Regions from separate parts of the Peribacillus sp. NPDC097284 genome, predicted to be linked through region 2. Evidence: predicted binding sites of a transcription regulator. Region 2 holds the regulator's gene; the other holds the start of a gene.

Region 1 (15,843 bases), 340 kb from region 2:
CCCCTGAAATCGTTCAGGAGGCACCCCATACCACGGTTATTAAACGCCTGGATGAAACATTGGCCGCTAGAAAACCAATTCTTCGTTATCAAGCATGATGCTGAAAAAACCCCTGCCAGATGGCGGGGGGTTTTTTAGTTGGTGAAATTCATATGTATCTCGGGAAATAACATGCTTGGCCTGTTAAGCATGAGTTCCCTATTGAACAGTATGATATGTTTCAAAACCGGATAAGATGGAAGGTTTAGGCAATTGGCCTTATTTCTTCGCCTTGATCTTCCCTGTCCACATTTTGAAACCGCCTTTTAAGTGAAAAAGTTCTCTGTAGCCTTTTTTATATAGCATGGCTGCCGCTCTTCCGCTAATGATTTCACTTTGAGCATACAAGTATACAGGCTTGTCCTGCCTAATCTCCACTAAGCGGGTCTTCATTTGTGTCATAGGGATATTTCTTGCCCCTAAGATATGTCCATTATCAAAATCATTAGGTTCCCGTACGTCAATTAATTGAACTTTTCTGTAATTAGAGATAAATTCTTCCTGTGTTAAGGTTTTAACGATTTTACGTTGACGGAACCAATTAAATAGTGAATATGCAACGATGGCTACTATGATGATAATCAGTGTATATAAGATATCCAACCATAAAAACTCCCTTCTACCTAAACGAATACAGACAATGTCTATTATATAATTGGTTTCTCCAATAATCAAAAAAAATTTTATAAATATTTGGTGGAATAGCTTACTTTCTTTTTTACGTTGCTAAACTCTGGTAAACTACTACTTGTGAGTTTTTTTAGAGGGTTTAATAAGCCTACGTGAAAAGAGGGGTAATCGTGACGAAAGAAAAATGGGGATTCATTGATTCAGGCGATTGTTCACCTGCTTATAATATGGCAATGGACGAAGCACTCTTGAATTGGCAGAGTAATGGGGAAATCCCTCCCATGATCCGGTTTTACGGGTGGAACCCGGCTACATTATCCATCGGGTATTTTCAAAGGGCTGAGACCGAAATCGATTTGGCGGAAGTTGAAAGGCAAGGCTTAGGTTTTGTCCGTAGGCCTACAGGCGGTCGGGCTGTTTTGCATGAACATGAACTCACCTATAGCGTCATTGTCCCAGAGTCTTATCCGGGAATGCCGAATACAGTGACCGAAGCATATCGGGTGATTTCTGAAGGAATATTAAAGGGGTTCAGAAACCTCGGACTGGATGCCTATTTCTCTGTGCCTGAAACTGACCAGGATAAAGAGATGCTGAAATCTCCAAAGTCCTCAGTTTGCTTTGATGCGCCAAGCTGGTATGAACTGGTGGTTGAGGGAAGGAAAGTTGCGGGCAGCGCACAAACGAGACAAAAAGGTGTTATCCTTCAGCATGGAGCCATCCTGCTTGAACTTGATGAGGAGAAGCTATTTAGTGTATTCAAGTTCTCCGATGATAAAGTAAAAGAGAAGATGAAAAACAATCTGAGAAACAAAGCAGTGGCCATCAATGACATTGCTGGTAGAAAAATAACTATTTCCGAGGCGAAGGTAGCCTTTGAAAACGGTTTTTCTGAGGGTCTGTCGATTGATTTGAAACCATATGTGCTGAGTGAAAAGCAATTACAGGAAGTGAAGGACATCGCCAAAAATAAATATGAAAGTGATGACTGGAATTTTTTGAGGTAGAAAAAGAGGGGAAGCGAGAGTCGGGAATAAATAAGTTTTTTCAGATTTGTGTGAACAAGCATGTATTCCTTGTAACGTCAGTGCTTTGAAAGAGGCGGGCAAAATGCAATGTTCAAATTCATTGAAATCTGTCTAATTTTTATTATAAATCGACATTTTCCTCCCTTTTACTAACTCAATTAATTGATTCACCGTTTGACAAAATTAAAAGACAATCAACCACAACACAATATATAGTGGTTAAAATAAATACTTAAACACTACATGTTGAATTTTGTGTTTCGCTATGATAAATTTAGTGTAACTTGTTAAGCGAAACGGACATGTAGGTTACATATTGATTTTTGCAACAAGAACGGATCTGAAACATGTAAAGGAGAGGGAATTATGTCGGTTGTAATTAAAGAAGCTTTAAAGGTTGATCTAGAAAGGTTGAATAAAGATATATCTTTATTTCCCCAAGTTCATCCTGTAACGGCTGATATGAAAATGATGCATAAGGGCGTGTCCCGTCTAGTTATGCTTGACCGTTATTCTTTTAAGGATACTGAAAAAATCACACTCTCTGCTGGCGATTTTGTAGTATTGACAATTAAAGAAGATCCGAAATTTCCTGCACGTGGTCTTGGCCATATCGTCGAAATAGATTGGGAATCGAAAAAGGCAAAGGTTTTAGTGGATGAAGAGTTCCGCGGAGTGCTGGATAATCCGGAAGAAGTGGAAACAGGAATCATTAATCGGCCGCTTGATATCATCGAAAAGCCGCTTGAAATATATTACGAGCAAATTGCCAAGCGTAATGCAACTGGTTTGGCTTCAGTGGAAACGACTGAAGAAAAAAGAACGGAATGGTTCAATAAATTTTATGAAGAATTAAAGGACCTTAATTTCGTGCCGGCCGGCCGGGTATTATATGGCGCTGGTTCTAACACGGATGTAACGTACTTTAATTGTTATGTCATGCCGTTTGTACCAGATTCACGCGAAGGGATTTCCGAGCATAGAAAGCAAGTCATGGAGATCATGAGCCGTGGTGGTGGAGTCGGTACGAATGGCTCTACTCTCCGTCCAAGAAACACCCTTGCGAAAGGGGTCAATGGCAAGTCTTCAGGTTCTGTTTCATGGCTTGATGATATAGCGAAATTGACTCATTTGGTTGAACAGGGTGGAAGTAGACGCGGTGCCCAAATGATCATGCTTACTGATTGGCATCCAGATATTGCGGAGTTCATTATTTCAAAAATGCAAAATCCGAGGATTCTTCGTTACCTAATGGAGAACACAAAAGATGAAACCATAAAGAAATATGCATCGGATAAATTGAAGTTCACACCGCATACCGAACAAGAAACGGCGATGTACCAAGGAATCATTAATTATAAAGAGATTCCGGGTCTAGGTGGATTCAGTGAAAAAATCATTAGGGATGCTGAAGAAAAAGTTCGCGTAGGCGGAACGTATAGCGTCCACAATCCGGACTTTTTGACTGGTGCCAATATCTCAATCTGCTTAACCAAAGAGTTCATGGAAGCCGTCGAAAAAGATACGGAGTATGAGTTGCGCTTCCCTGATGTCGAAAGCTACGACGCGGAAGAAATGGCGATTTATAATGATGAGTGGCACAATGTAGGAGACGTACGCGAGTGGGAAAAAATGGGCCATAAAGTCCGGGTTTACCGTAAGATCCGTGCTAAGGAGCTTTGGAACCTGATTAACATTTGTGCGACGTACTCAGCAGAACCGGGAATATTCTTTATTGATAATGCCAATGAGATGACGAATGCAAAAGCTTATGGACAGCAAGTCGTTGCTACGAATCCATGTGGTGAACAGCCATTGGCTCCATTTTCAGTGTGTAACCTGGCAGCGGTCAATTTAGCTGAGATGGCGGATAAAGATAATAAGACCGTTAACTTCGAAAAACTTAAGAAAACAGTTGAAGTGGGCGTGCGGATGCAAGATAACGTCATTGATGCAACCCCTTATTTCCTAGAGGAAAACAAAAAACAAGCACTCGGCGAGAGACGGGTTGGATTAGGTGTCATGGGACTGCATGATTTGCTAATTTATTGTGAAACCGAGTATGGATCAGAAGAAGGAAAAATCCTGGTCGACAAAGTGTTTGAAACGATTGCTACGTCTTCTTACAGGGCTTCGGTTGAACTTGCAAAAGAAAAAGGCAGCTTCCCGTTCCTGAAGGGAACGTCGGATGAAGAAACGAATGAGCTTAGAACGCGCTTCACGAATACTGGATTCATGAAGAAGATGCCTGAGGATATTCGTACAAGCATTGCCGAGCACGGTATCCGGAACTCCCATTTATTGACCGTGGCTCCTACGGGCAGCACAGGTACGATGGTCGGCGTTTCGACAGGTCTTGAACCATACTTCTCGTTCACATATTTCCGTAGCGGACGTTTAGGGAAATTCATTGAAGTCAAAGCGGACATCGTTCAGGAATACTTGGATCGTCATCCTGAAGCCGATCCTGATAACCTTCCTGAATGGTTTATTTCGGCGATGGAATTGGCTCCTGAAGCCCATGCGGATGTTCAATGCATCATTCAACGTTGGATTGATAGCTCAATCAGTAAAACGGTTAACGCCCCAAAAGGGTATACCGTCGAGCAGGTCCAAAAAGTGTACGAGCGCTTATATAAAGGCGGCGCAAAAGGTGGAACGGTTTATGTAGATGGAAGCCGTGACAGCCAGGTTCTTACATTAAAAGCTGAAGAAAACCAAATGGAACAGCAGCTTGAAATGGATGGCTTAACAGATGTGGAAGAAAAGAAAAAAGTCGTTCTGGTTGATACCATCAATGAACTGCGTTCGACTAATGTAACGATAGGTTCGGAAGTGGGTAACACGTGTCCAGTTTGCCGTAAGGGTGAAGTCCAGGAAATGGGCGGATGCAATACTTGTACGAATTGTGGTGCCCAATTGAAGTGCGGGCTTTAAACCAGTAATGAAAAGATGTATCGTTCATAAAAAAACAGCCCTTTGGATTAAGATAGTCCAAAGGGCTGTTTTTTAATGTCTAGAGGATTTCAGTGTGATTTCAAGTAGAGGAATGTTCTATTATTGAAAACCTTTTTATGGATTCCTTAAATAAATATCCCCTATCAATTTTACTAAGTAATATTGATAGGGGATATTATATTTATGCATTGGGCTCTTCTATTTCTTCTTTCAATTCTTTAAACCATTTTAAGTTCACTTGATGATGAGAACGAGAATTTTCGTTCATGCGGCGAAAATAATCGATTTTACCAGGAAATTCTTTTGTGATGGCTAGATAATCATCGAGGAGAGCAATTCGAGCTTCAGTCTGGTCAATTTGTGCTTGAATTAATTTTAATAATTTATATTTATCGAAATCATCTGCAAAGAGTAACGCCACATAGCATTGTAAGTTGACATATTCGGATTTAGTTCCAAACTTCACCATTAATTTTTCGAATTCTTCCATTCCTGAATTTGTGATAATAAAACGGTGGGTTTCGCGCCCATTGCTTGAAATTGTTTGATGAACTTGTTCAATCAAGCCTTTTTCATCAAGTTGTTGTAAGTTGTAATAAAATGAACCCTTCGTAAAGTTAACGATATACTTATAATGTCGTTTTTCCATTAAAGTTAGTAGTTCGTAGCCATGCGCTCCAGGATTTTGGATCAGCAGGCCAAGTATAAGCAAGGGGATTATGATTGCATCACCTTCATCATTTTTGCTTCAAATTCAGCGTATGTGATTTTGCTTAAAGCCATATTCATACTATGAATATAAATTTGTTCTGTTTTTGAATAGTCAGTATTGGTTTTTAATGATTGTTCTTCATTCGAAAGAGGTGTTAGGACATCGCACTTTTTCGAAAATGCCTCGTAGTAGCGATAACCAAATTTTCGTTGCGAAACAGCGTCCAAATGAATACCGTCCGGATTGGCTGTTAAGCCTTCTGCCGTTACAAAGTAACAGTTTTGCTGAGTATGAGCAAATCGGAGTAACTGTTCATTAACTTGTTGAGACTCTGTTGCGTATTTTCCAAAACCTATTTTCCCTAAAAAGTCACCAAGTCCACCAATGATTAAAGGGACATCTTCAAGTTCTAATTCTTTTCTTAAAGTATCAATAATCAGGACCAATTTCTCATAATATGTTTCATGAAGACCATGGTTGCTATCACTTTCGCCTTGGTGCCAAAGAATACCGCAGATTTCACTAGACTCAAGCGCAAATCGAGCTTCAGATAAAGCATGTTTAAAAAGGGTACCTTCTGGATGCCAATCATTTAAAGAACTGCATCCTTCCGCACAAGGAATTAAGCCAATTTCATCATCAGGATTGACTTTCGACCATTCCTCTGCAAAAGATGCTGCGAGACTTACACCAGCAACAGGACGATCGTAATTAATCGGTTCGGTCATCATTTGCCATTGACCATTGCGTAGCATTTTTATTTTTTCATTATAGATAGGATCTACTTCATGCAAGAATCCACGTCCTGCCATATTTGACTGACCTAACATTAAAAAAGATTTTGTCATTTAATTTTCACGCCTTTGGATAACTGATATAGTCTAATTAGACTTTCATCATTATATAGTCTAATTAGACTATCGTCAACTTGTTTGTCTACAAGGAACTTTTACTAACGAAAAATATAGAATCCCATCATGCTGATTACCTTATATGTCATACTTAAACTTATTAAAAAGCTACAAAAAGTCGTCGAGGTAAGCTAAGAAGCTTTCCTCGACGACTTTTTGTGTTATTCCCTATTAGCACGCCCTAACCCTTTTTTTTGGAAAACGTCTTTATGAAGTATTTTCAGTTTTATGGTTAGACTATTCATTATCAACATTAATGAGGTGTTTGAATGGAAAACCAGAAAGGTAATAGTAAGGTTAGCGTGTGGTGTATTGTAAGCATGGCTTCGATTCCTCTCGTTATGACCCTGGGGAATTCAATGCTTATACCCGTACTACCGGTTTTTGAAGAGAAAGTGAATATCACTTCATTTCAATCGAGTATGATAATCACCAGTTATTCGGTCGCGTCCATCTTTCTTATCCCCGTGGCGGGTTACTTATCTGATCGCATAGGAAGAAAAAAAGTCATACTACCGAGTCTGATATTAGCTTTAGTTGGAGGATTGGTTGCAGGGTTCGCATCCTGGAAAATGGACAGTCCATATACCTGGATAATCATTGGGCGGATCCTTCAAGGGATTGGAGCATCTGGGGCGTCACCGATTATTCTTCCGTTAGTGGGGGACCTTTATAAGGATGACGATGAAAAGACCAGCTCGACGCTTGGCATCATCGAAACGTCAAATACGTTCGGCAAAGTTTTAAGTCCGATTTTAGGATCTTTGTTTGCAGCTGTCCTTTGGTTCCTTCCGTTCTTTTCCATTTCCTTTTTTAGCCTGATCTCAATCATTTTCGTATTCTTTTGCATCAAGGTTCCAAAAAATGAAGATGAGCCTCTTAAGTTCAAGGAATTTTTTAAAAAAACGAAGGCTACCTTTAAGAAAGAAGGAAAATGGCTGTTCGTAGTCTTCATATTGGGTGTTTTCGTCATGCTCATTCTTTTTGCGGTGCTATTTTTCTTATCGGATAATCTGGAGAAATTGCATCATCTAAAAGGAGTGAAAAAAGGCTTTATATTGGCTATCCCTTTATTATTCCTGTGTATCTCCTCTTATATAGCGGGGAGGAAAATCAAAGGAAGCATTCCTTTGATGAGAAAGATCATTTTGGTCAGTTTAATACTGATGTCGGCAAGCGTGGCATTTGTAGGATATACAAAGGACAAACTCGTGATCATGCTCATTCTAGTGAGTATATTGGGGATTGCCATTGGGGCGCTACTTCCAACATTGGATGCGCTCATCACTGAGAATATCGAAAAGGAACAACGAGGAACCATCTCGTCTTTTTATAGCGCGGCCAGGTTTATCGGTGTCGCGGCAGGACCACCGCTCATGTCTGTGTTAATGAAAAATCATTTAAACATGAGTTATATTATTTCCGCCGTGATTGGTCTCATCTTGCTATTCCTCGTCTTTAAAATCATTAATAAAAAAACATTGAAACCGGACGACAAGAAAGCCGAATCCTAAAGGAATCGGCTTTCTCTTTGTTGTATCTGTCAGTTGTTTTCCATTTGTTGGCCGATTTCTTTTTCGGCCAGCTCAAGATTTGCACTTCTTAAAATGGAGTACTTGTCGACAGAGTCTCCAGGGATACGCTGTAAAGTTGGATTTTCATTAACTGTGACAGTCATTTCTTTATTTTCGGTTACTTTTCGGAATGCATTTTGCTTCTTTGACATATTGCATCTCCTTTCCATTATTTACAGAATAAAAACCATCATGAGGATTTTAGAAGTGGCAAAAGCTATCCTTATATATAGGTTGTCTAGTTTAACTAAAACTATGACCGGATCGGTCAATGAATGGAGATGGATATGAAACCCTTTATCCCACAGCTTGTTTATATCGAACCACGGGCCCTTGAATACCCCTTAGGAAGAGAACTGAAAAAGAAGTTCGAGGACATGGGTATCGAAATCCGTGAAACGACCTCTCATAATCAAATTCGGGACTTACCCGGAGATAATGATCTTCAAAAGTATCGTGTAGCTAAATCCACACTGGTTGTAGGTATCAGAAAGACATTGAAATTCGATACCTCTAAACCTTCGGCCGAGTATGCCATTCCTTTGGCCACAGGCTGTATGGGGCACTGTCATTATTGCTATTTACAGACAACGCTTGGTACCAAACCATATATAAGGACCTATGTTAATCTGGATGAGATTTTTGAGGCTGCAGAAAACTACATGAACGAAAGAAAACCAGAAATTACCCGTTTCGAGGCCGCTTGTACATCTGACATCGTCGGCATTGACCATTTGACACATTCATTAAAACGGGCTATCGAATACTTTGGCAAAAGTGAATATGGTGTGCTTCGGTTTGTAACCAAATTTCATCATGTCGATCATCTCTTGGATGCAAAGCATAATGGTAAGACAAGATTCAGGTTCAGCATCAATTCAAGGTATGTGATCAAGAATTTTGAACCTGGTACCTCAAGCTTTGACGAGAGGATAGAGGCAGCACGAAAAGTGGCGGGTGCGGGCTACCCATTAGGATTCATCGTCGCTCCCATTTATAGGCATGAAGATTGGCAGGGAGGGTATTATGAACTCTTCCAACGATTGAGCGAGGGCTTAAAAGGAGTCGACATACCGGATTTAACGTTTGAATTAATACAACATCGCTTTACGGGGCCTGCTAAAAGAGTGATTCAAAAAAATTATCCCAAAACAAAGTTGGAACTGGATGAAACCAAACGGAAATATAAATGGGGCCGTTATGGAATCGGTAAATACGTTTATCAAAATGAAGAAGCAAAAGAGTTGGAAACGACAATAAGAGAGTATATAGAGGAATTTTTTCCGAAAGCTGTAGTTCAGTACTTTACTTAAAGAGAAAAGTTTCGCCAAAACAGTCATAATAAGCCCTGCTCCTGCTTAAAAATGAATAGACCGGGTGGGGAGGGCAGCTATGATCATTGACGGCGTATTTTCCGGAGGCGGGATAAAAGGCTATGGATTATTGGGTGGATTCCAAGAGTTGGAGGAACGTGGATTTACATTTCATAGAACTGCAGGAACAAGTGCGGGTTCTATTATAGCTGCCTTCATAGCAGCTGGGTATACAGGGGAAGAAATGGAGAAACTCTTTATTGATATAAACCTATCTGGTTTATTGGATAGGAGACACGGTCTTATACCGATTCCTTTTGCAAAATGGCTTTTAGTTTATTGGAAATTGGGATTATACAAGGGGGAGGCATTAGAAAAATGGGTAGCTCAAAAACTGGCTATCAGAAATGTGGTTACCTTCAAAGATCTTCCCCCTCAATCTCTTCGCATAATCGCTTCGGATATCACAAATGGGAAGTTGGTCGTCCTACCTGATGATTTGAAGAACTATGGGATTGACCCTCATACTTTTTCAGTGGCTAAAGCGGTAAGGATGAGCTGCAGCATTCCCTATTTTTTTGAACCAGTCAAGCTGAATGTAGGGAAAAGTACGGCCCTATTCGTTGATGGAGGAGTATTGAGCAACTTCCCCATGTGGTTATTCAATTCTGAACATATACGAAAGGAACGACCCGTCATCGGTTTGCGATTGAGTGCGGATGAAATATGGAAGCCACATGAGGTAGGAAACGCAGTGGAGTTATTCTCGGCCCTGTTCAAAACGATGAAGGATGCTCACGATTCACGTTATATATCCAAAAAACATGTTAACAACATCGTGTTTATTCCGATGAAGGGTATTTCCGCGATGGATTTCAATATGAATGATGAGATGAAGGGGGAATTAATAGAACGTGGACGAATTTACACAAGGGAGTTTTTAAAACGATGGACCTATTAAAAAGAAAAAAATCGGGCTCCTAAAATGAGGCCCGATTTTTCTTTTTATTTTTTTTTCCTTCAATGACCGTCAAGTGACTCTCCGTTTTCTTACGTGCTAAACCTTTCTTGGACGTTTTCGCTGCCGAAAAGCTAGCCACATTATCCTTTTTCGAAGTTTTGCTCTTTAGCCGCTTTTTCGACTGACGTGCAGCCTTACGAAATGCCTGTTGCTCTTTTTTCACTGGCTTACTCTTTGTTAATCCGGTGTAGATCATATAAATAATCCCAGCGACCGCGGCAATAATCAGAATATTCTTTAGGAGTCCGATTGGGTCAGTAACCATTCTGCTTATCAGTCCGAAGACTCCGAGGGCGATGATTCCGTATATCAAAATAGATATGAAACGTTTCAACAAAGACACCTCCTTAAGAGCATCATAAGCATTTTTAGCTTATTTTAAACATTATCCATTCAAAATATTCCCAAAAAGTAAAGAGGGAGTAATACTTATCATATTATTCCGAAAGTCAGTTATAAGTGTTTTACACAATAACATCCGAGTCTAAACCTTCCTCCGTACTTTTTTCCATCTTTAAGAGCTCATTGAAGGAAGCGAGTGCAACCTCGACCTGATCGTCTGAAGGGGATTTTGTGGTTAACAATTGAAGCCAAAGACCAGGATATCCAAGGTAACGAAGAACAGGAATATCTCTCACTTTATTCGTCAACTGCAATACCTCAAAAGCTATGCCTAGGACGACAGGGATAAGTAAAACGCGATCCACGACACGGAGCCAAAGAGGATCGGTCGGGACGAGAAGGTACACAAACATGCCGACAATGACAGTAAATAGAATAAAGCTACTGCCGCAACGGTAATGAAGCCTTGAACTTGCCTGGACATTGGCCACATTCAATTCTTTGCCACTTTCAAAGCAATTAATCACTTTATGCTCTGCCCCATGATATTGGAACACGCGCTTGATTAATGGGGTCATGGATACTACGTAAATATATACGAGCAGTAGTATCAATTTAAATAAACTTTCCACTAGGATCTGGGCCAGGTGACTAGAGAAAATGGGTCTTGTCAATTCTGCAAGGAAAACGGGAACGAGGGTGAACAGCAATTTCCCGAATAGGAATGATAGAACACCGATAACAGCCACACTTAACCATACACTAAACCTTGAAGACTCCTTGACTTCTTTTTTCTTTTCTACTTTGGTTCCTTCAGCTTCCTCTTCATACTGTTCTGTGGAAAAATTAAGATGTTTAGAGCCATTTGCACTTGATTGTATAAGGGCAACGATTCCCCGTACAAATGGGATTTTTTTTAGCCGATTCATCACAGGCTTTGATTCTCGTGGTAAATGGTAATACACGATCGTTGAATCCTTGCGACGGACAGCGGTGACTGTGTGATGCTTGCCGCCAAACATGACGCCTTCCACGACAGCCTGCCCTCCATAAACGGGTTTTTGAACCTCAGACATTTCTACACCAACCTAAATAGTTTTTCACGTAGCTCTCTCATGAATGCTAACATGTATAGCCAAAATATGTTCAGGTTTTTATAAATCGACCTTTCATCAATCTATTGATGATGAGCGGGGAACTTATTCCTAAACACGAACATAAATGAACCATCTCAGGAAGAAACATTCTTATACATATAAACTTCAACATTGAATGGATATTATCCTTTGAGAAAAGTACATTATTTATGAGTTAATCATACAGAATAATAACAAAAACCTCTAGTAAATCTACCCTCGAAGGCCCAAAAAAGAAAATATTCCTATTTAAGAAAGGACATACTATATATCGGAGGTGTTTAAGGTGTCTACAAATGAAACAGGTAATCATCAGCAAGAGAATAAAAGTTTGTTGCTTGCCAATGTATTTGCCATTGGTATTTTTGGGGGAATCTTTGCTAGTTTAGCCGGAGTGGCGGCACATTATTTTAAGTTTATGGAGTTTAGTCCGAAATTCATCTTAACTTCCTGGTCGGATATGTCCTGGATTGACCGTTGGCAGGGAACGATGATGACTTTGCTAGTGTTCGGAATCCTCTCCATTGGTGTTGCTTTCATATATTATGGGCTTTTAAAAAAAATTAAAAGCATTTTTGCTGGTCTGATTTATGGTGTGATTTGTTGGGCATTACTGGTTTTTGTTTTCAAGCCAATGTTTTCAGATTTGCCCGCTGTTTCGAAGATGTCATCCAATTCCATCATAACCAGTGTTTGCATTTTTATATTATACGGTCTTTTTGTAGGATATTCTATATCCTATGACCATCAGGAATATCTGCGTCAAAAAGAAATCGCTGAAAATCAATCGGGAAGCTGATCGGGCCGTTTGTAAAAAAGTAGTAAGACAATTTGTAATTATGATAGAATATTCATGGAAAGCATTATTTAACCATGAGCAGGTGTTGGAAAGATGATAAAAATTTTATTAATTAATGGTCCGAACCTTAATCGATTAGGTAAACGGGAACCGGTTCATTATGGCTCCTCTACCCTAGAAGATGTGGAAGCCCAATTGAATGAGCAAGCAGAAGGGTTAGATGTGGACTTGAGCTGTTTTCAATCTAATCATGAAGGTGCGATCATCGATAAACTACATTGGTCAGAAGATCATGGATTCGATGGGGTCATCATTAATCCAGGAGCATTCACGCATTACAGCTATGCGATTCGTGATGCGATTGCCGGTATTGATGTTCCGGTTATTGAGGTGCATATTTCGAATATACATGCCCGTGAGAGTTTCCGTCACGAATCGGTTACTGCCCCGGTATCAGCTGGACAGATTGTCGGATTGGGAATACATGGATATGAATTGGCATTACAGGCCATTACGAAAATTGCAAGGGGGAGAATTAAATGAATAAACTGGAACGGTTGCGCGAATCAATGGAAAAAGTGAACGTTGATGGGTTATTAATTACAAGTACATATAACCGCCGGTTTATGACTAACTTCACGGGAAGTACCGGTGTCGTGCTGGTTTCACAGAAAGAGGCTAAGTTCATCACTGACTTCCGATATGTAGAACAGGCCGGGACCCAGGCTAAGGGTTTTGAAATCGTTCAACATAAAGGAACACTCCTTGAAGAAGTCGGGAAACAAGTTGAAGAGATGAAAATTACCAAATTGGGCTTTGAACAAGACCATATGACATTTGCCACATATAAGGCTTATGAAAAGGCTATCAAAGCTCAACTTTTGCCGTTGTCGGGAGTAATTGAGAATTTACGCTTGATAAAGACTTCTTCAGAGATTAAGATATTAAAGGAAGCGGCTGCTATCGCTGATGCTGCCTTTACACATATTCTTGATTTTATTCGTCCAGGCGTCACTGAGCTGGATGTGTCCAATGAACTTGAATTCTTCATGAGGAAACAAGGCGCAACTTCATCTTCTTTCGATATCATTGTCGCATCAGGTGTTCGATCTGCTCTTCCACATGGTGTTGCAACGGATAAGACTATCGAAAAAGGTGACTTCATCACATTGGATTATGGTGCGTACTATAATGGATATGTATCGGATATCACCCGCACATTAGCAGTCGGTAAGCCAAGTGAAGAACTTATTAATATTTATGACATTGTTTTAGAAGCTCAATTACGCGGCATGGCTGGGATTAAACCTGGGATGACGGGTAGGGAAGCGGATGCACTAACTCGCAATTTAATTGAAGAAAAAGGGTTTGGACAATACTTTGGACACTCGACGGGACATGGAATTGGTCTTGAAGTCCATGAAGGTCCCGCATTATCCGTAAGGTCTGATATCATTTTAGAACCAGGCATGGCAGTTACCGTTGAACCGGGGATTTACCTACCGGGAATTGGCGGAGTACGCATTGAAGATGATACAATCGTTACATTAAGTGGTAACGAAGCACTTACTCATTCATCAAAAGAGTTAATCATTCTGTAAACATGTACATGTAGGAGGACAAATTTATGATTTCAGTAAACGATTTTCGCACAGGTGTAACCATTGAAGTAGATAATGGAATTTGGCAGGTTATTGAATTCCAACACGTTAAACCAGGTAAGGGAGCGGCATTTGTACGTTCTAAATTACGTAATCTTCGTACAGGTTCCATCCAAGAAAAAACTTTCCGCGCCGGTGAAAAAGTGGCGAAAGCACATATCGAGAACCGCAAAATGCAGTATCTTTATGCAAGTGGAGACAGCCATGTATTCATGGATAACGAAACATACGACCAAATCGAACTTCCAGCATCAAGTATCGAACGCGAATTGAAATTCTTAAAGGAAAACATGGAAGTACATATCTTGACTTTCCAAGCGGAAACACTAGGCGTCGAGCTTCCTAATACAGTTGAACTTGAAGTTGCTGAAACAGAGCCAGGCATTAAAGGCGATACATCTTCAGGTGGAACAAAAACTGCTGTACTTGAAACGGGCCTTTCCGTTCAAGTGCCATTCTTCATCAACCAAGGCGACAAATTATTGATTAACACAAACGAAGGTTCATACGTATCACGTGCCTAAGTTAACCTAAGTCATAAGAAGTCCGGGATTAATCATCCCGGGCTTTTTTTATGTTTTTTTAGTCACAAAGATGAATTCAGGCGATGCTTCTTTGATTAGCTTGTCATCATTATATGATTCCCGGCATACATTTTATTGAAAGTGGTGTATACAGGAGGATTGCCTAAATGGAAATGGTACTTTCTTTTCTACCGAAAAAACTATGCGCACATCTCCAAGGGATGACCCCGATGATGATAGAAAAAATAGAAGAGCTGAGGATTCGAGTCGGCAGGCCGTTAGAAGTGATAGTAGGGGGAAATCCTTTCTTTTTCCCTTATGAAGTGACCCCGAGTGATGCAGAGCAATTACTGAATTCTATAGGCCAATTTTCGCTATATACGCTAGAAGAAGAATTAAAGCGCGGTTATATCACTATAGCCGGGGGACATCGTGTAGGACTAGCGGGCAAGGTCATACTGGAAAATGGGATGGTCAAGGCGATAAGGGATATCTCTTCCTTTAATATTCGGGTAGCACGTGAAAAGATAGGGGCAGCTGAACCACTCACGGCTTATTTATATAATGGGGAATGGCAGCATACCCTTTTAATCGGTGCCCCCCAGTCAGGGAAAACGACCATTTTGCGTGATATTGCCAGAATGATCTCGAGTGGAATCGATCGGAAGGGCATCCCTCCTCAAAAAGTGGGGATTGTGGATGAACGATCGGAAATAGCTGGTTGTGTTCATGGAGTTCCTCAACTTGAATTCGGCCCAAGGGTGGATGTCCTTGATGGCTGCCCCAAAGCGGAAGGGATGATGATGATGATTCGTTCTATGTCCCCGGATGTATTGGTTGTGGATGAAATTGGACGGGCAGAGGATACACAAGCGGTACTCGAAGCCGTAAACGCAGGAATTAAACTGATCATCACTACGCATGGCCATACACTGGAGGAAGTGAAAAAACGTCCTTTTGTATCGGAAATCTTAAGACAGAATATTTTTGAACGCTTTATTGAATTACAAAGAAGTAAGACAGGAGACCGGAGTTATAGGGTGTTCGATGCGGCGGGTGGCCAATTATTCTTAGGTGGAGCCGTGAGTCCTCATGTTTAAGATGATTGGAGCGGCCATCATTATTTTAGCCACAACATGGGCGGGCTTTGAAGCCGCCAAGAAATTGAGTATGCGCCCCCGCCAGTTACGTCAAC
Region 2 (15,843 bases):
AGAAGTGGTCAAATACTCTCCACATACAACCATCATCGTTTTAACCAATCCAGTAGATGCAATGACTTATACGGTTTACAAAGAATCGGGTTTTCCAAAAGAACGAGTAATCGGACAATCGGGCGTGCTTGATACTGCCCGTTTCCGTACGTTTGTCGCTCAAGAATTGAATATGTCGGTTAAGGACGTAACCGGTTTCGTCCTGGGTGGGCATGGTGACGACATGGTGCCTTTAGTACGTTACTCATACGCCGGAGGCATTCCTTTGGAAACATTAATACCAAAAGACCGTCTAGACACAATCGTTGCCCGTACTCGTACTGGCGGCGGAGAAATCGTCAACCTACTTGGCAATGGTAGCGCTTATTACGCACCTGCGGCATCCCTTGTGGAAATGGCGGAAGCAATCCTGAAAGACCAACATCGCGTTCTTCCATCAATCGCCTACCTTGAAGGTGAATATGGATTCGAAGGCATCTACCTTGGTGTGCCTACGGTCTTAGGTGCCAATGGAATTGAACGAATCATCGAACTTGAATTGACGGAATCTGAAAAAGCTGCCCTTTCGAAATCAGTCGATTCCGTTAAAGCAGTCATGAAAATCTTACAATAACTCATCCGTTTCATAACAAGACTGCCCGAAACGTGACAGGAATCCCTTGTGTTCCTTTCACCTATCAGGTGGTCTTTTTATGTATCGGCCCGGATTTTTCGTCCTTACCTTATTTGAGGCAGTAAAAGGAATTGGTGATTTTGGGAGGACGAGAGAATTTTAAGTGTGAATTACAGATAATATTCTTTATAATAGAATTGGATGAGTAGACAAAAGCATGTCTTAAGGGTAATACATAATTCAGGAGGATCTAATGTCAAAGAAAATTCTCGTAGTGGATGATGAACAATCAATTGTTACCTTACTTCAATACAATTTAGAGCAGGCTGGTTACTCTGTAATTACAGCATTGGACGGGGAAGAAGGTTTACAGGCAGCTGTTGAGCTTTGTCCTGATTTGGTCGTATTGGATTTAATGCTACCCAAATTGGATGGGCTTGAAGTGTGTAAACAGCTTCGCCAACAGAAAATAAATATCCCGATTTTGATGTTAACAGCTAAAGATGATGAATTTGATAAGGTGCTTGGCCTGGAATTAGGAGCAGATGATTACTTAACGAAGCCCTTTAGCCCACGTGAGGTAGTTGCCCGGATTAAAGCGATACTAAGAAGATCACAGCATTCTAATAGTACTGAAAATAATGATGATCCAGAGAATGATTCACTGAAAATAGGCGACTTGAAGATCTTTCCTGAACGCTATGAAGCCTATTTCGAGGAGAATCAACTAGAATTGACTCCAAAGGAATTTGAATTACTTTTATACCTCGTGAAGAATAAAGGAAGAGTGTTAACGAGGGATCAATTATTGAGCACGGTGTGGAATTATGATTTTGCCGGAGATTCTCGTATCGTGGATGTCCATATCAGCCATCTGAGGGAGAAAATTGAATCAGACACAAAAAAACCTCTGTATATCAAAACGATAAGGGGCTTGGGTTACAAGTTCGAGGAGCCTAAAAGAGAATGACGACCTACCGTAAGAAACTGCTATTTACCCTCATCACGCTGGTGATGGTCGTACTGATGGCCGTTGGTTTTTTGTTGGGCCATCTTTTCAAAAGCTATTATATTAAAACATTCAACGAACGAATTCAAAATGAAACGTTTTTCATTTCTACATATATTAAAGAGCATGGCGGTATCACCTCCTTTTTGGAAAAAGGTAAAACGTCGAAACTAACGCCGTTGCTTGAATCCAACTTAACCATTCTTTCGACAGATGGAGAGGTTTTATATGATTCGTCCTCTTCAAATGAGTTGCTTGATAGCCATGCAGAAGTCCTTCAGAAAATCACCCTTGAAAAAACGGGGGAGCAGCGTGAAGGCTATGAAGTGGTGGAGGGGGATTCGGACCTTCATTATTACTGGAGCGCCGTTGAAAAGGATGGCGAGATTGAAGGATTTGTCATCCATAGTAATGAAATCGAGGCAATTCAACAAGTCAACCGGCAAATGTGGAGCATATTGGTCATTTGCTTGGGTGCAGCCTTGATCATCATCCTGATGCTGGCAAGTAAAATCACTTCCTATTACACCCGGCCGATTGAAGAGGCCACAATGGCAGCGATTGACCTGGCAAAAGGAAATTACCGTACCCGAAAATTCGAGCAACATTCAGATGAAACGGGGATGTTGACGAACTCGTTGAATATCCTGGCAAGGAACCTCCAAGAAACCGAAATGGCGAGGGAAATGAACCAGGATCGTTTGGAAACGCTCGTCGAAAATATGGGGAGTGGTGTGCTGTTAATTGACAGCAAAGGATATACAACGCTAATCAACCGGGAATTCAAGAAAACCTTTGATGTAGATTCGCATACATTCCTATATCAAGACTATTATTCTGTGATAAAGGATGAAGAAGTCATAGCTCTAATAGAAGAGATTTTCAGGACGGAAAAAACGATAAAACGTCAGGTGAAAATTCCGCTTGCCCTTAAACGAAAGCATTTCGAAATCTATGGAGCTCCCATTATCGGTGATTATGATGAATGGAAGGGAATCCTGCTTATTTTCCATGACATCACTGAACTGAAAAGACTGGAACAAATGCGGAAGGATTTTGTGGCCAATGTCTCTCATGAATTGAGGACACCGATTACTTCTATTAAAGGCTTTTCGGAAACATTGCTGGATGGGGCCTGGAAGGATGAGAAAACCTTAAAGCACTTTTTATCGATCATTTTAAACGAAAGCGATCGGCTTCAAGAGCTCATTCAGGAACTTCTTAATTTATCCAAAATGGAACAGCAGGAATTTGTCCTGAAAACGGACAAGGTAGATATGACTACCATCCTTAAAGAAATTCAGGAAATGCTCATGGGTAAACTACGAAAAAAAGAAATCTCACTCGAAGTCAAAGTGCCTTCGCATTCAGTGGTTATTGAAGGGGAATCAGATCGGATCAAACAAGTGTTCATCAATTTGATTACCAATGCCTTAGCTTATACACCAAATGGTGGGATTGTGACTGTAACGGTTGCGGAGAAGGAACAAACCGTGGATGTGATAGTGCAGGACAATGGAATCGGGATTGAGGAGAAAGAGCTTCCGAGGATCTTCGAACGATTTTATCGAATCGACAAGGCAAGGAGCCGAGATTCAGGTGGAACCGGGATTGGACTTGCCATCGTCAAACATATCGTGGAAGTTCATAAAGGCAAAATTAACGTAGAGAGTAAACCGGGAACCGGTACGACATTCACCGTCACGTTGAATAAAAAGTTGAAAGGGAATAGGTAGAGTTTACACAGACTTTACACTTCCTTTAAACAAGCTTCATAATGGAGGGGTACAATGATTGTACAACCCCTCATCCAAGGAGTTAAGTAAGGCAGGGACATTTTAGTCCCTGCCTTTTTCTGTATGGAAATGGGAGTCACCACTTAATTATTAAAAATTTCCAATTTTACGAAACTTTGGTCCATTCTTTGCGTAAATAAGATATAACACCAAATAGAAGGGGTGATACATATCGTAAGCTTAAAAAGGATTTATACGGTAACGGGACTTGTTTTACTTATTTTAATACTTGGAGTGGTGGCCATTTCCACCTGGTATACGGTGGATGAATCAGATCAATCCGTCATTATGACGTTTGGTAAGGTGGAGGAGACGATAACAGAGCCAGGTCTTCATTTTAAATTACCTTGGCCGATTCAATCGGTCCATAAACTATCCAAGGAAACATTCAGCCTCCAATTCGGGTATAAGGAAGAAGGAGGAAAAGTGAAGGAGTATCCGAGAGAGACCAAGATGATAACTGGTGATGAGAATATTGTACTGGCTGACTTGGTGGTGCAATGGAAAATTACCGACCCTCCTAAATATCTCTTCAATTCGGATGATCCACAGAAGATTTTATATGATACGACTTCCGCGTCTTTAAGGAGCATCATCGGAAGTACGAAAATCGACGATGCCCTCACTTCCGGTAAGGCGAAAATTGAAGCGGATGTTCGTGAATTGCTGTCGGAATTGATGAAGAAATATGACGTGGGCATTTCCATCTCCGCGGTTAAATTGCAGGATGTCGAGCTGCCCAACGAAGAAGTGCGTAAAGCTTTCACGAACGTAACGGATGCCAGGGAGACGGCGAATACGAAAATCAATGAAGCCAATAAATACGAGAACAAAAGGATTAATGAAGCGGAAGGGGAGAAAGATGCCCTTATTTCAAAAGCGAACGGCGATAAAGCAGCCCGTACGGAAGCGGCCCGCGGTGATGTGGCAGTATTTGAAAAGCTATATAGTGAATATAAAGGCAATAAGGATATCACCCGGGACCGTCTGGTTATTGAGACGCTTGAACAGGTATTGCCGAATGCCGATATTTATATCATGAACGATGACGGAAATACAATGAAGTATCTACCGCTCCGCCCATTAGAAAAAGAAGAGACGAAAACGGTGCCTGTCCCTGAGGAAGAAGAAGCGAAAGCACCGGATAACGAAGAGTCGGCAGTGAAAGGGGGCACCCAGCCATGAGTGGAAAAGTGATTGATTTCAATGAGCTAAAAAAGGGCGATTTTCATTGGAGAGGTTATGTGAAAATAGGGATATTCTTCATCATCTTTATCATCCTCATGCTGATCATCTTCACTAATGTGTATATTGTCAAAGAAGGGGAATACAAAGTCGTCCGCCAATTTGGAGAAGTGGTTAGGATTGATAAAACACCAGGACTGAAAGCCAAGGTGCCATTCGTTCAAAGCGTTGTGACCTTGCCCAAGTATCAAATGAGCTCCGATGTATCCGAGGCCGAAATCAATACAAGAGATAAAAAACGGATGTTGATCGATAATTATGCGGTCTGGCGGATTGAAGACCCGAAAAAACTGATCACCAATGCGAGGACACTGGAAAACGCCGAAACTAGGATGGAAGAGTTCATCTATTCTGCGGTCCGTTCAGAGTTGGGGCAGCTGAACTATGATGAAATCATAAATGAGAAGTCATCGAGGGGAAGCTTGAACGACCGCATCACAGATAAGGTCAATGAACTGTTAGTGAAGGACAACTATGGAATCAGTCTTACTGATGTTCGTATCAAACGGACGGATTTACCTGCTGAAAATGAGGAGTCGGTCTATAAGCGGATGATATCCGAGCGGGAAAGTAAAGCGCAGGAATATCTTTCAAAAGGGGATGCGAAGAAAAACCGGACCATCGCAAACACTGACCGAAAAGTGAAGGAAATGCTTTCATCGGCGGAAGCCGATGCAGAAGTCATCCGTGCTGAAGGAGAGGGAGAGTCAGCCAAGATATATAATAAATCATTCTCCAAGGATCCTGAGTTCTATAAACTATACCGGACGCTGGAGTCTTACAAAAAAACGGTCGGTAATCAAACGGTTATCATTTTACCATCCGACTCGCCGTACGCAAGCTTGTTAATGGGAAATACTAAATAACAGCATAGCCGTTCATTTTTCTTTCCACTTCCACTCATGGTAGAATGGAAAGAGACGATGAACGGTTTTTTTGTGTGATTAATAGAAGCCGACCTACATAAAACGGGTGTGACTGGAGGAAGACAATTTTGAATAAAAAGTTAGTACTTATAGATGGAAATAGCATAGCTTACCGCGCATTTTTTGCGCTTCCGCTTTTGAATAACGACAAAGGGGTCCATACGAATTCTGTATATGGCTTCACCATGATGCTCAATCGCATTCTGGAGGAAGAAAAGCCGACCCATATACTCGTGGCCTTTGATGCCGGCAAAACGACGTTTAGACATGCGTCCTTTAAGGAATACAAGGGTGGCCGTCAGAAAACGCCACCGGAACTATCTGAACAGTTCCCCTTCATAAGGGAGCTGCTTGATTGCTTTCAAATAAAACGGTATGAACTGGAAAATTATGAAGCGGACGATATTATCGGAACGCTTTCCCTTCAGGCCGAGAAAAATGGGTTCGAGGTGAAGGTCATTTCCGGGGATAAGGATTTAACCCAATTAGCTTCGCCAAACACGACCGTCTCGATTACGAAGAAGGGCATCACTGAAATCGAGGAGTATACACCGAAGCATATCCATGAAAAATATGGCCTTTCCCCCGTGCAAATCATTGATCTTAAAGGATTGATGGGCGATGCATCCGATAATATCCCAGGCATCCCCGGTGTGGGCGAGAAAACGGCGCTTAAATTGCTGCATCAATTCGAAACGGTCGAAAACCTGCTGCAATCGATTGATGAGGTTAGCGGCCAGAAGTTAAAAGAAAAGATTGAGGAGCATAAAGACCTTGCGCTACTAAGTAAGGAGCTTGCGACAATCACACGAGAAGCTCCCATTGAAGTGGGTGTGGACGAAACGGAATATAACGGAATGGATCAGGAAAAGGTCATTGACTTTTATAAAGAGTTAGGTTTCTCGACTCTTCTGGAAAAACTGGACGTATCAGGAGGGGAACCGCTAGAACAGGAAGACATCCATGTTCAGACGGGTTCAGAATTGACAATGGATATGCTTGCCGATGAGAATGCCCTATACATTGAAATTCTTGAGGATAACTACCATCGTGCAGAAATCCTGGGTATCTCCATCAGTAATGAACATGGACATTTTTATTTCCCGGGTGAAACCGTACTGACATCTGAAGTATTCAAAACATGGGCGGAGGATGATACCAAAAAGAAAACGGTCTTTGATGCGAAGCGTACGGTTGTACTTCTGCGCCACCGTGGAATCGATATAAAAGGCATTGATTTTGATGTATTTCTAGCTTCCTATATCTTGGATCCCGGAGAGTCTGTAGATGAAGTGGCGGAAATCACGAAAACGCAAGGGCTTGTGCGGCTAGAGAGCGATGATGTCTTTTATGGAAAAGGAGCAAAGCGGAAGATACCTGGAGATACAGAACTTAGTGAGCATATTGCCAGAAAAGCGAAGGGCATTTTTGCATTGAAAGACCCGATGATCGAAAAGTTGCGTGAGTTCGAACAATACGATTTGTTAACGGACCTTGAGCTGCCATTGTCCATCATCCTAGCAAATATGGAGTGGCAGGGCGTAAAGGTGGACATCGGAAGGCTGAAAAAGATGGGACAGGAATTGGCTGTCCGCTTAAGAAGCATTGAGGAACGAATTTTCGATTTAGCCGGGGAGGCATTCAATATCAATTCCCCGAAACAGCTCGGGGTGATCTTATTTGAAAAATTGGAGCTCCCCGTGTACAAAAAGACAAAAACGGGCTACTCCACGTCAGCGGATGTACTGGAAAAACTGGAAAGCCAGCATGATATCGTAAAGGAAATCCTGTTGTACCGGCAATTGGGCAAGTTGCAATCGACTTATATCGAGGGCTTGCTCAAAGTGGTGAACCAGGAAACGGATAAGGTGCATACCCGATTCAATCAGGCGTTGACCCAAACGGGCCGCCTTAGTTCAACGGACCCTAACTTGCAAAATATCCCGATTCGTCTAGAGGAAGGTCGGAAAATCAGACAGGCGTTCATTCCTTCCGAAAAGGATTGGATTATCTTCGCAGCCGACTATTCGCAAATCGAGCTCCGCGTATTGGCGCATATCGCCAATGACAGTGGATTGGTTGAAGCGTTCAGGGCCGGGATGGATATTCATACAAGGACGGCAATGGATGTATTCCATGTGCCTTCCGAGGAAGTCACATCAAATATGCGTAGACACGCTAAAGCCGTAAACTTCGGAATCGTTTATGGAATAAGTGACTATGGACTTTCTCAAAGTCTTGGGATAACACGTAAGGAAGCTGGGGAGTTCATCGAGAGGTACTTCAAAAGCTTCCCTGGTGTGCAGGATTATATGGAAGAAAGCATTCATGAAGCACGTAAGAATGGATACAGTACAACATTACTGCAAAGAAGGCGCTACATTCCCGAAATCACGAGCCGTAATTTCAATATCAGAAGTTTTGCTGAAAGGACAGCGATGAATACCCCAATTCAGGGAAGTGCCGCAGATGTCATTAAACTAGCGATGATCAATATGAACGAACGCCTGAAAAAAGAAGGGCTTAAAACGAGGATGCTTCTGCAGGTTCATGATGAATTGATTTTCGAAACACCACCGGAGGAGCTCGAGATCCTGATGAAAATCGTACCGGAAGAAATGGAAAATGCGATTGAATTGAACGTTCCACTCAAAGTGGATTATGCATATGGACCAACATGGTTCGATGCTAAATAAATGAAGATAGGTGATTATAATGCCAGAACTTCCTGAAGTGGAAACCGTCAGAAGAACATTGGAACAGCTTGTTTTAGGAAAGGAAATCCTGGAGGTTTCCGTCTTCTGGCCCAAAATCATAAAGGCACCTGAGCCAGTTGAACAGTTTCAAGATGCATTAAGGGGTCAGACGATCCACAGCATTGGCCGTCGGGGCAAGTTCCTCATTTTCAACATGGACGACTATGCGATGGTCTCCCATTTAAGGATGGAAGGGAAATACGGGGTCCATTCGAAAGAGGAACCTTACGATAAGCATACCCATGTCATCTTCACCTTCACGGATGGCAGTGAGCTTAGGTATCGGGATGTCCGCAAATTCGGAACGATGCATTTATTTCGTAAAGGAGAAGAAATGGTGCAAATGCCTCTGTTGCATTTAGGTCCTGAACCACTATCGGAAGAGTTCACCGTCGAGGGACTTCGTGCAAAACTTGCGAAAACGAGCAGGAAGATCAAACCTGTTCTACTCGACCAAACCGTCGTGGTCGGGATCGGTAATATATATGTGGACGAATCCTTATTCCGTTCAGGCATTCATCCGGAACGAGTGGCTTCCACCCTCACACTGGAAGAAATTCAAAAACTGCATGCCGAAATCATCGCCACTTTGAGCGAAGCGGTGGAAAAAGGCGGGAGCACGATACGTTCATACGTCAACTCACAAGGTCAAATCGGCATGTTTCAGTTGGAACTGAATGTATACGGACGCAAAGGGGAAAACTGCAAAATTTGCGGTACCCCGCTAGAAAAGCTAGTCGTCGCAGGACGGGGCACACATATATGCCCGACTTGCCAGCCGAATAAGTAATAATTCGAGAAAACACATCGGATGGGCTCTTTCCATATACTGGGGTAGCAACTAGATGGGAAGGAGCATTCATTCCGATGTGGCTACAAATTATTTTTCTTGCTTTTGCAGTAAGTATTGACGGTTTCGGTGTGGGCATGACGTTCGGTATGCGCAAGGTGAAAATACCCTTGAAATCCATTGCTGTCGTATCGGTCTGTTCGGCAATGAGCTTGGGTATTGCGATGGTCATCGGTGAATTCATCAGTCAGCTTATCTCTGTCGGGGCCGCAGAAAAAACAGGGGGCATTATCCTCGTACTTTTGGGGTCGTGGATGGTGTACCAATATTTTAGGCCCGAGAAGGAAACGAATGATGAGCGATATCACGAAAAAATCATCTTCAATTTTGAAATTAAATCACTTGGAGTGGCTATCAATATCTTACAAAAACCAATGAATGCCGATTTCGATAGATCAGGGACGATTACCGGTATCGAGGCGCTTGTACTGGGCTTTGCGTTATCGCTAGATGCCTTCGGTGCCGGAGTGGGAGCTGCCATGATGGGGATTTCCCCAATCATTCTTGCACTTTGCATTGCCGTGATGAGCTTCATCTTTATCGGGAGCGGACTTCAATCCGGTAAATTGCTTTCCAATAATAAAATCGTGCAGCATCTGACCTTTCTTCCGGGGGTATTACTGATTTTAATCGGATTATTCAAGTTATAAAGAATGGAGAAAAGGGGGGAGCTTATGGGACAAATCATCGGAATCACTGGTGGAATTGCCAGTGGGAAAAGTAGTGTCAGTCAGTATTTAAGAGAATTGGGTTTCGTGATAGTGGATGCGGATGTGGCTTCCCGTGCAGTCGTGGAACCTGGGGAAGAGGCCTACCTACAAGTGGTGAAGGCTTTTGGGGAAGATCTTTTATTATCTGATGGAAGGATCGACCGGGCAAAGTTAGGCTCGATCATATTTCACGATCAAGAAAAAAGATTGCTTTTAAATCGTATCGTACATCCTGCCGTGAGAAATTGGATGCGCCAAGAAACGGAAAAGGCCCTTGCTGCTGGAGCGGAAACGGTATTCATGGACATTCCACTCCTATTCGAAAGCAAGCTGACGTTCATGGTGGAAAGGACACTTTTGGTATACGTGGATGAATCGGTTCAACTAGAGCGATTAATGAACCGGAATGCGTTGACGGAAACCGACGCTTTAGCGAGAATCCATTCGCAAATGCCCTTGAAAGATAAAAAGGAACTAGCGGATGCCATCGTCGATAATAATGGCGATATAGAAGAAACCAAAAAGCAGGTTGTTGAAATACTTAAGAAATGGGAGATCCTATAGAGTGGAAAAGGAAGGGACTTTAACGGTTTCTTCCTTTTTGTTTTGAAAAAGGAAGAAATCCGCTTTTTTATTAACACATTCCAAGAGTAATGTGTTATACTAATTACATATGAAGGGTATTAAGTATAACATTAATATATTCAGGAGGGTCCGATAAATGAATTCAAGAATAGCGATTAACGGATTTGGAAGAATTGGAAGAATGGTTTTCCGTAAGGCAATAGTAGATGAGAGTCTGGACATCGTTGCCATTAATGCAAGCTATCCCGCTGAAACGTTAGCCCATTTATTGAAGTATGATACAATTCATGGGAAGTTTGACGGCATAATCATTGCCGAAAATGATTCTCTTGTAGTGAATGGACGACGTGTACAACTGATAAATAATCGCGATCCAAAGTTATTGCCTTGGAAAGAGATGGATATAGATATTGTAATCGAAGCTACGGGTAAATTCAATGAGCGTTCTAAAGCCGCCATGCACTTAGAAGCAGGGGCAAAAAGGGTCATCCTTTCCGCGCCGGGTAAAAATGAAGACGTTACCATTGTGATGGGCGTAAATCAGGAAGCGTTAGAAATTGACAAGCATTTCGTCATTTCGAACGCGTCGTGTACGACTAATTGCCTTGGACCGGTTGCCAAAGTACTTGATCAAAAGTTCGGCATAGACAATGGTTTGATGACAACCATCCATTCTTATACGAATGACCAAAATAACATCGATAACCCGCACAAGGATTTAAGGCGTGCTCGTGCGGCTGCAGAAAGCATCATCCCTACGACTACAGGGGCGGCTAAAGCTCTTTCATTGGTGTTGCCTCAATTGAAGGGCAAACTTCATGGTATGGCCATACGTGTACCGACTCCGAACGTCTCTTTAGTCGACCTTGTTGTGGATTTAAACCGTGATGTTACGATCGATGAAGTGAATCAGGCTTTCATAGATGCCTCAGAAAATGAGCTTAAAGGAATTATGGAATATACAACAGAACCGCTTGTTTCAAGTGATTTCAAGACCAATCCGCATTCTGCCATCATCGATGGTCTGTCGACGATGATGATTGGTGATAGAAAAGTGAAAATTCTGGCTTGGTACGATAACGAGTGGGGTTACTCCAATCGAGTAGTTGATCTTGTAAAATTGGTGGCTTCGGAGTTGACAAAGGCTTCTGAAGTTCAAATGTCAGTTAAATAAGAGTAAGGGCCCGTTATATGTTTAACGGGCTATTTTTATGGATACGTTTAGGAAAGTTACGGAACCTTGGGTATTAATTCCTTGGTCCTGTCAGATTAACAATTAATGATTAAATTTCCAAAAATGCAAAATGCAGTTGCAAAAGAAATCCATACATTATATACTATGAATCGTGAACTTCCTAAAAAGGGAGTTTGCGTAATGGCTACTTAAAGGGTTAGGACCTCTTTGGACTAACTTTCCCCCGTGGTAGTTGTTAAGGATTCAGAATTTTTAATTATGTAAGGGGGAACAGAATATGGAAACAGCTTACACGATGGAAACGATGGGAAGACATGTCATTTCTGAACTTTGGGGTTGTGACTTTGAAAAACTGAACAATATTGATTTAATTGAGAGAATCTTCGTCGATGCTGCACTGAAATCGGGTGCTGAGGTTCGCGAGGTGGCATTCCATAAATTTGCTCCACAAGGAGTGAGCGGGGTCGTCATTATCTCTGAATCACATCTGACCATTCATAGCTTTCCGGAACATGGATATGCCAGCATTGATGTTTATACATGCGGCAACTTAGATCCTAATATTGCAGCCGATTATATCGCGGAGGCTTTGAATGCACAAACGCGCGAGAATATTGAACTTCCACGTGGACTTGGTCCCGTGCAAATGAAAAAAACTAAAATGGGTGCTTTATAATAAACGGGTTAACAAGAGATGCTATATATGCATCTCTTTTTTGATGCCATGAAATGGCCATTCTTCACTCATGGAAAAGCTCCATTAACAGGCATTTACATAGTAAGTACACACATCCTTTACTTGAAGTTTCACTTTTTACTTGTACTGGTTGTCCCTTTTATATAAGATTAAGATAAAATAGTATTCCTTAGGGAAGTTTGATTAGGAGTATCACTTAAAATACGGAGCTGGTAATGATGAAATGTCCATCATGTCAATATAACGGAACGAGAGTGCTCGATTCCAGGCCTGTCGATGAAAGTAAATCGATTCGACGACGCCGGGAATGCGAGGCATGCGGGTTTCGATTCACTACTTTTGAAAAGGTCGAGGAGACGCCGTTGATCGTCGTGAAAAAGGGCGGGACTCGGGAAGAGTTTAGCCGTGATAAAATCCTGCGTGGACTAATCAGGGCTTGTGAAAAGCGTCCGGTTCCATTGAAGGAACTAGAACAAATCACGAGTTATGTAGAAAAGGAATTGCGCAATCAGGGTATTTCGGAAGTGAAAAGTGACAGTGTCGGTGAAATGGTGATGGACCAACTGGCTGAAGTTGATGAAGTGGCCTATGTGAGATTTGCCTCCGTATACCGACAATTTAAAGATATTAATGTATTTATCGATGAACTGAAAGATTTAATAAATAAAGAAAGAAAGTAGAGCTGAAGATTTACTTTGGCTCTTTTTTCACTATATCTTTTGAAAGGTTTGAATGAAGATGTCAATGCATTGGCAGGAACTGCTCCCCGCGGATTCGTACATGGTGTCCTCTGCGGGGCTGCTTCATGATTATGATCGGAAAATACTGACACGGCTGTACCAACCTCTTATTGGACCGATCTGTATTAGCCTATACATGACGTTATGGAGCGAATTGGAGGAGAACCGGCTTTGGTCGGAGGCTTCCTCCCATTATCAATTGATGAATACCATGGGCCTGAAATTAGGCGATATATATGAAGCACGTCTTTTACTTGAAGGAATCGGATTGCTGAATGTGTACAAGAAATCGAAAGGGGATACGAAGGAATTCATCTATGAATTGAATCCGCCCCTATCCCCGCAGCAGTTTTTCACGGATGGCATGCTGAATATCTATTTATATAAAAAAATAGGAAAAGTCCAATTCAACCGGCTGAAGAGATTCTTTTGTGTGGACACGATTGCAACGGACCAGTTTGAATATGTGACGAAATCCTTTGCAGAGGTTTTTTCATCAGATCATCTAGATTCCCTCTATGTTACGGATGAAGCCAAAAACGAATGGAACCCATTGCCTAAACAGCAATTTATCGATCAATCTGACGGTGTCGAGCCTTCGGGGTTCGATGGCTTGTTTGATTTTGATCTTTTGTTCGCTGGGATGAAGAGCTCGATTGTACCCAAGAAGGCCTTTACGCCTAAGATTAGAAATACCATCGCCAAACTAGCTTTTTTATATGGCATCAATCCGCTTGAAATGCAAAAACTAGTAATGGATGCCGTAACGCTGGACGATGAGATCGATGAAGAGCTGCTTCGGAAAGCGGCAAGGGACTGGTACCAGATTGAACGCCAGGCCGACATGCCTTCCTTGATCAATCGTGTACAGCCTATACGGGAACGGACGCAAAAGGATGAACCGAAAACACAGGAGCAAGAGCTTATTCGCCATTTGGAGACTACTTCCCCGCGTGATCGGCTCATGCAATTATCCGGAGGAGCGGAACCGACCAGTGGTGATTTAAAAGTGGTGGAAGGTGTAATGATCAATCAGAAGCTGAATCCTGGAGTCGTGAATGTTTTAATCGAATACGTTATGCTTAAGACAGACATGAAATTCACAAAGGGATATGTGGAAAAACTGGCAGGTCATTGGGCACGATTGAAGGTTTCCACAGTCATAGAAGCGATGGAACTGGCTAAAAATGAACACCGGAAATACCAAGAGTGGGCACAAGGAAGCAAGAACGTTGCCAAAGGCGGCCGGAAAAAATCGATCAGAGAAGAAGTGGTTCCGGACTGGCTTGAACAGGACGAGGAGAAACAGCCTGAACAGAAAGCGGAACAGCCTGAACTGAGTGAACAAAAACGTGAGCTTCAAGAGAAGTGGAAGCAGTGGAAAGCTGGAGGTGAAATAAACGATGGAAAAGATTAATAGATCGCTTAATAAACTGGCCAATACGGGTGATTTCCAGAAACGCTATGAACAGTTGAAGCAGGAAATCTTTGAAAATGAACAGGTGCGTCTTTTTCTGAATGCCAATAGCTCAACGGTCACAGAGGAAATGATTGATAAGAATTTAGGTAAGCTTTACGAATTCATTTCTCAGAGCAACAAGTGTGATAGATGTCCAAGCCTGGATGGGTGCATCAATATGATGCATGGGTATTATCCAAAGCTCGTTGTTCAAGGGAAGGCCCTTAATTTGAATTATGAAATCTGTCCGAGGAAATTGGCAGAGGATGAGAAGCGGAAACGGGAGAGGCTCATTCGCAGTCTATATGTTCCCAAGGATATATTGAAGGCAACGATTGAAGACTTTTCACAAACGGACGATGAAAATAAACGGTTAGGCGTCCTAGGAAAAGCGATATCGTTCATCATGGAATATGAGCCTGGCAAACGTCAAAAGGGATTGTATATATACGGAAAGTTTGGCGTTGGTAAGACGTATTTATTGGGTGCGATCGCCAATGAACTTGCGCAAAGGCAAATCTCTTCGATGATCGTCTATGTTCCTGATTATTTACGGGAACTGAAAGGTTCAATCGGTGATAATACCGTCAACGAGAAAATAGAGATGGTCAAAACGGCGCCTGTCCTGATGCTTGATGATATTGGGGCAGAATCGATGACAAGCTGGGGACGGGATGAAGTCATAGGGCCCATCCTCCAATTTAGAATGCTTGAAAATTTACCGACGTTTTTCACTTCCAATTTTGATATGAAGGGTCTGGAGAATCACTTGACTTATTCCCAACGCGGTGAGAAAGAAGAAGTGAAAGCGGCAAGGGTATTGGAGAGGATTCAATATTTAGCGGAACCTGTAAAGCTTGATGGTATCAATCGCAGAAGGTAAAGGAAGGTGGTCTCTACAAAGAGGCTGCTTTTTTTTGCCCTTTCACACCATCTTACTTCTAAATAAGCCCCTATTCCCATATACATGAAAAAAGTAAAGCAAGGGGGAAGGGGGGATGTCGTAGTGCAAATTATGTTCCAAAATGATTCGGAAGCTTTAAAACTGATGAATTTCGTTTCTGTCCATCCTTTGGGGACAGAAGTTCAACCATATATTGAATTTTCCCCACAACAAGGTCTCGTTATCGATATGTCCAAACTAAAAACCGATAAATGGCTGACACTGCTCAGTGAAACATTTCATTCCTTTTTACTTGAAGAAAAAACGCTTCCTGTTCTTAAACAAATCATCATCGGCAAATTTTTCTATCGAGAACAAG

The links. The regulator NrdR, encoded in region 2, represses ribonucleotide reductase genes. The targets are predictions, from matches to a motif close to AACACNATATATNGTGTT.
Region 1: the regulator NrdR is predicted to act here: its motif matches at 1,900-1,917, upstream of ACIQXU_RS01015 (vitamin B12-dependent ribonucleotide reductase).

The regions. Positions count from the first base shown of each region.
Region 1 is NZ_JBIWCZ010000001.1:181,428-197,270, reverse strand. It holds gene gcvPB (aminomethyl-transferring glycine dehydrogenase subunit GcvPB) at 1-98, shown strand, start outside; gene ACIQXU_RS01025 (rhodanese-like domain-containing protein) at 259-642, opposite strand; gene ACIQXU_RS01020 (lipoate--protein ligase family protein) at 840-1,676, shown strand; gene ACIQXU_RS01015 (vitamin B12-dependent ribonucleotide reductase) at 2,064-4,634, shown strand; gene ACIQXU_RS01010 (PadR family transcriptional regulator) at 4,837-5,376, opposite strand; gene ACIQXU_RS01005 (sialate O-acetylesterase) at 5,373-6,215, opposite strand; gene ACIQXU_RS01000 (MFS transporter) at 6,548-7,792, shown strand; gene ACIQXU_RS00995 (hypothetical protein) at 7,822-8,004, opposite strand; gene splB (spore photoproduct lyase) at 8,140-9,165, shown strand; gene ACIQXU_RS00985 (patatin-like phospholipase family protein) at 9,245-10,126, shown strand; gene ACIQXU_RS00980 (SA1362 family protein) at 10,146-10,520, opposite strand; gene ACIQXU_RS00975 (DUF1385 domain-containing protein) at 10,651-11,604, opposite strand; gene ACIQXU_RS00970 (YqhR family membrane protein) at 11,951-12,463, shown strand; gene aroQ (type II 3-dehydroquinate dehydratase) at 12,557-13,006, shown strand; gene ACIQXU_RS00960 (M24 family metallopeptidase) at 13,003-14,064, shown strand; gene efp (elongation factor P) at 14,091-14,648, shown strand; gene spoIIIAA (stage III sporulation protein AA) at 14,816-15,748, shown strand; gene spoIIIAB (stage III sporulation protein SpoIIIAB) at 15,741-15,843, shown strand, end outside.
Region 2 is NZ_JBIWCZ010000001.1:524,186-540,028, reverse strand. It holds gene mdh (malate dehydrogenase) at 1-613, shown strand, start outside; gene ACIQXU_RS02740 (response regulator transcription factor) at 867-1,583, shown strand; gene pnpS (two-component system histidine kinase PnpS) at 1,580-3,358, shown strand; gene hflK (FtsH protease activity modulator HflK) at 3,590-4,603, shown strand; gene hflC (protease modulator HflC) at 4,600-5,529, shown strand; gene polA (DNA polymerase I) at 5,658-8,285, shown strand; gene mutM (DNA-formamidopyrimidine glycosylase) at 8,305-9,135, shown strand; gene ytaF (sporulation membrane protein YtaF) at 9,213-9,845, shown strand; gene coaE (dephospho-CoA kinase) at 9,870-10,469, shown strand; gene ACIQXU_RS02700 (glyceraldehyde-3-phosphate dehydrogenase) at 10,627-11,664, shown strand; gene speD (adenosylmethionine decarboxylase) at 11,981-12,361, shown strand; gene nrdR (transcriptional regulator NrdR) at 12,601-13,062, shown strand; gene ACIQXU_RS02685 (replication initiation and membrane attachment family protein) at 13,121-14,539, shown strand; gene dnaI (primosomal protein DnaI) at 14,526-15,464, shown strand; gene ytxC (sporulation protein YtxC) at 15,597-15,843, shown strand, end outside.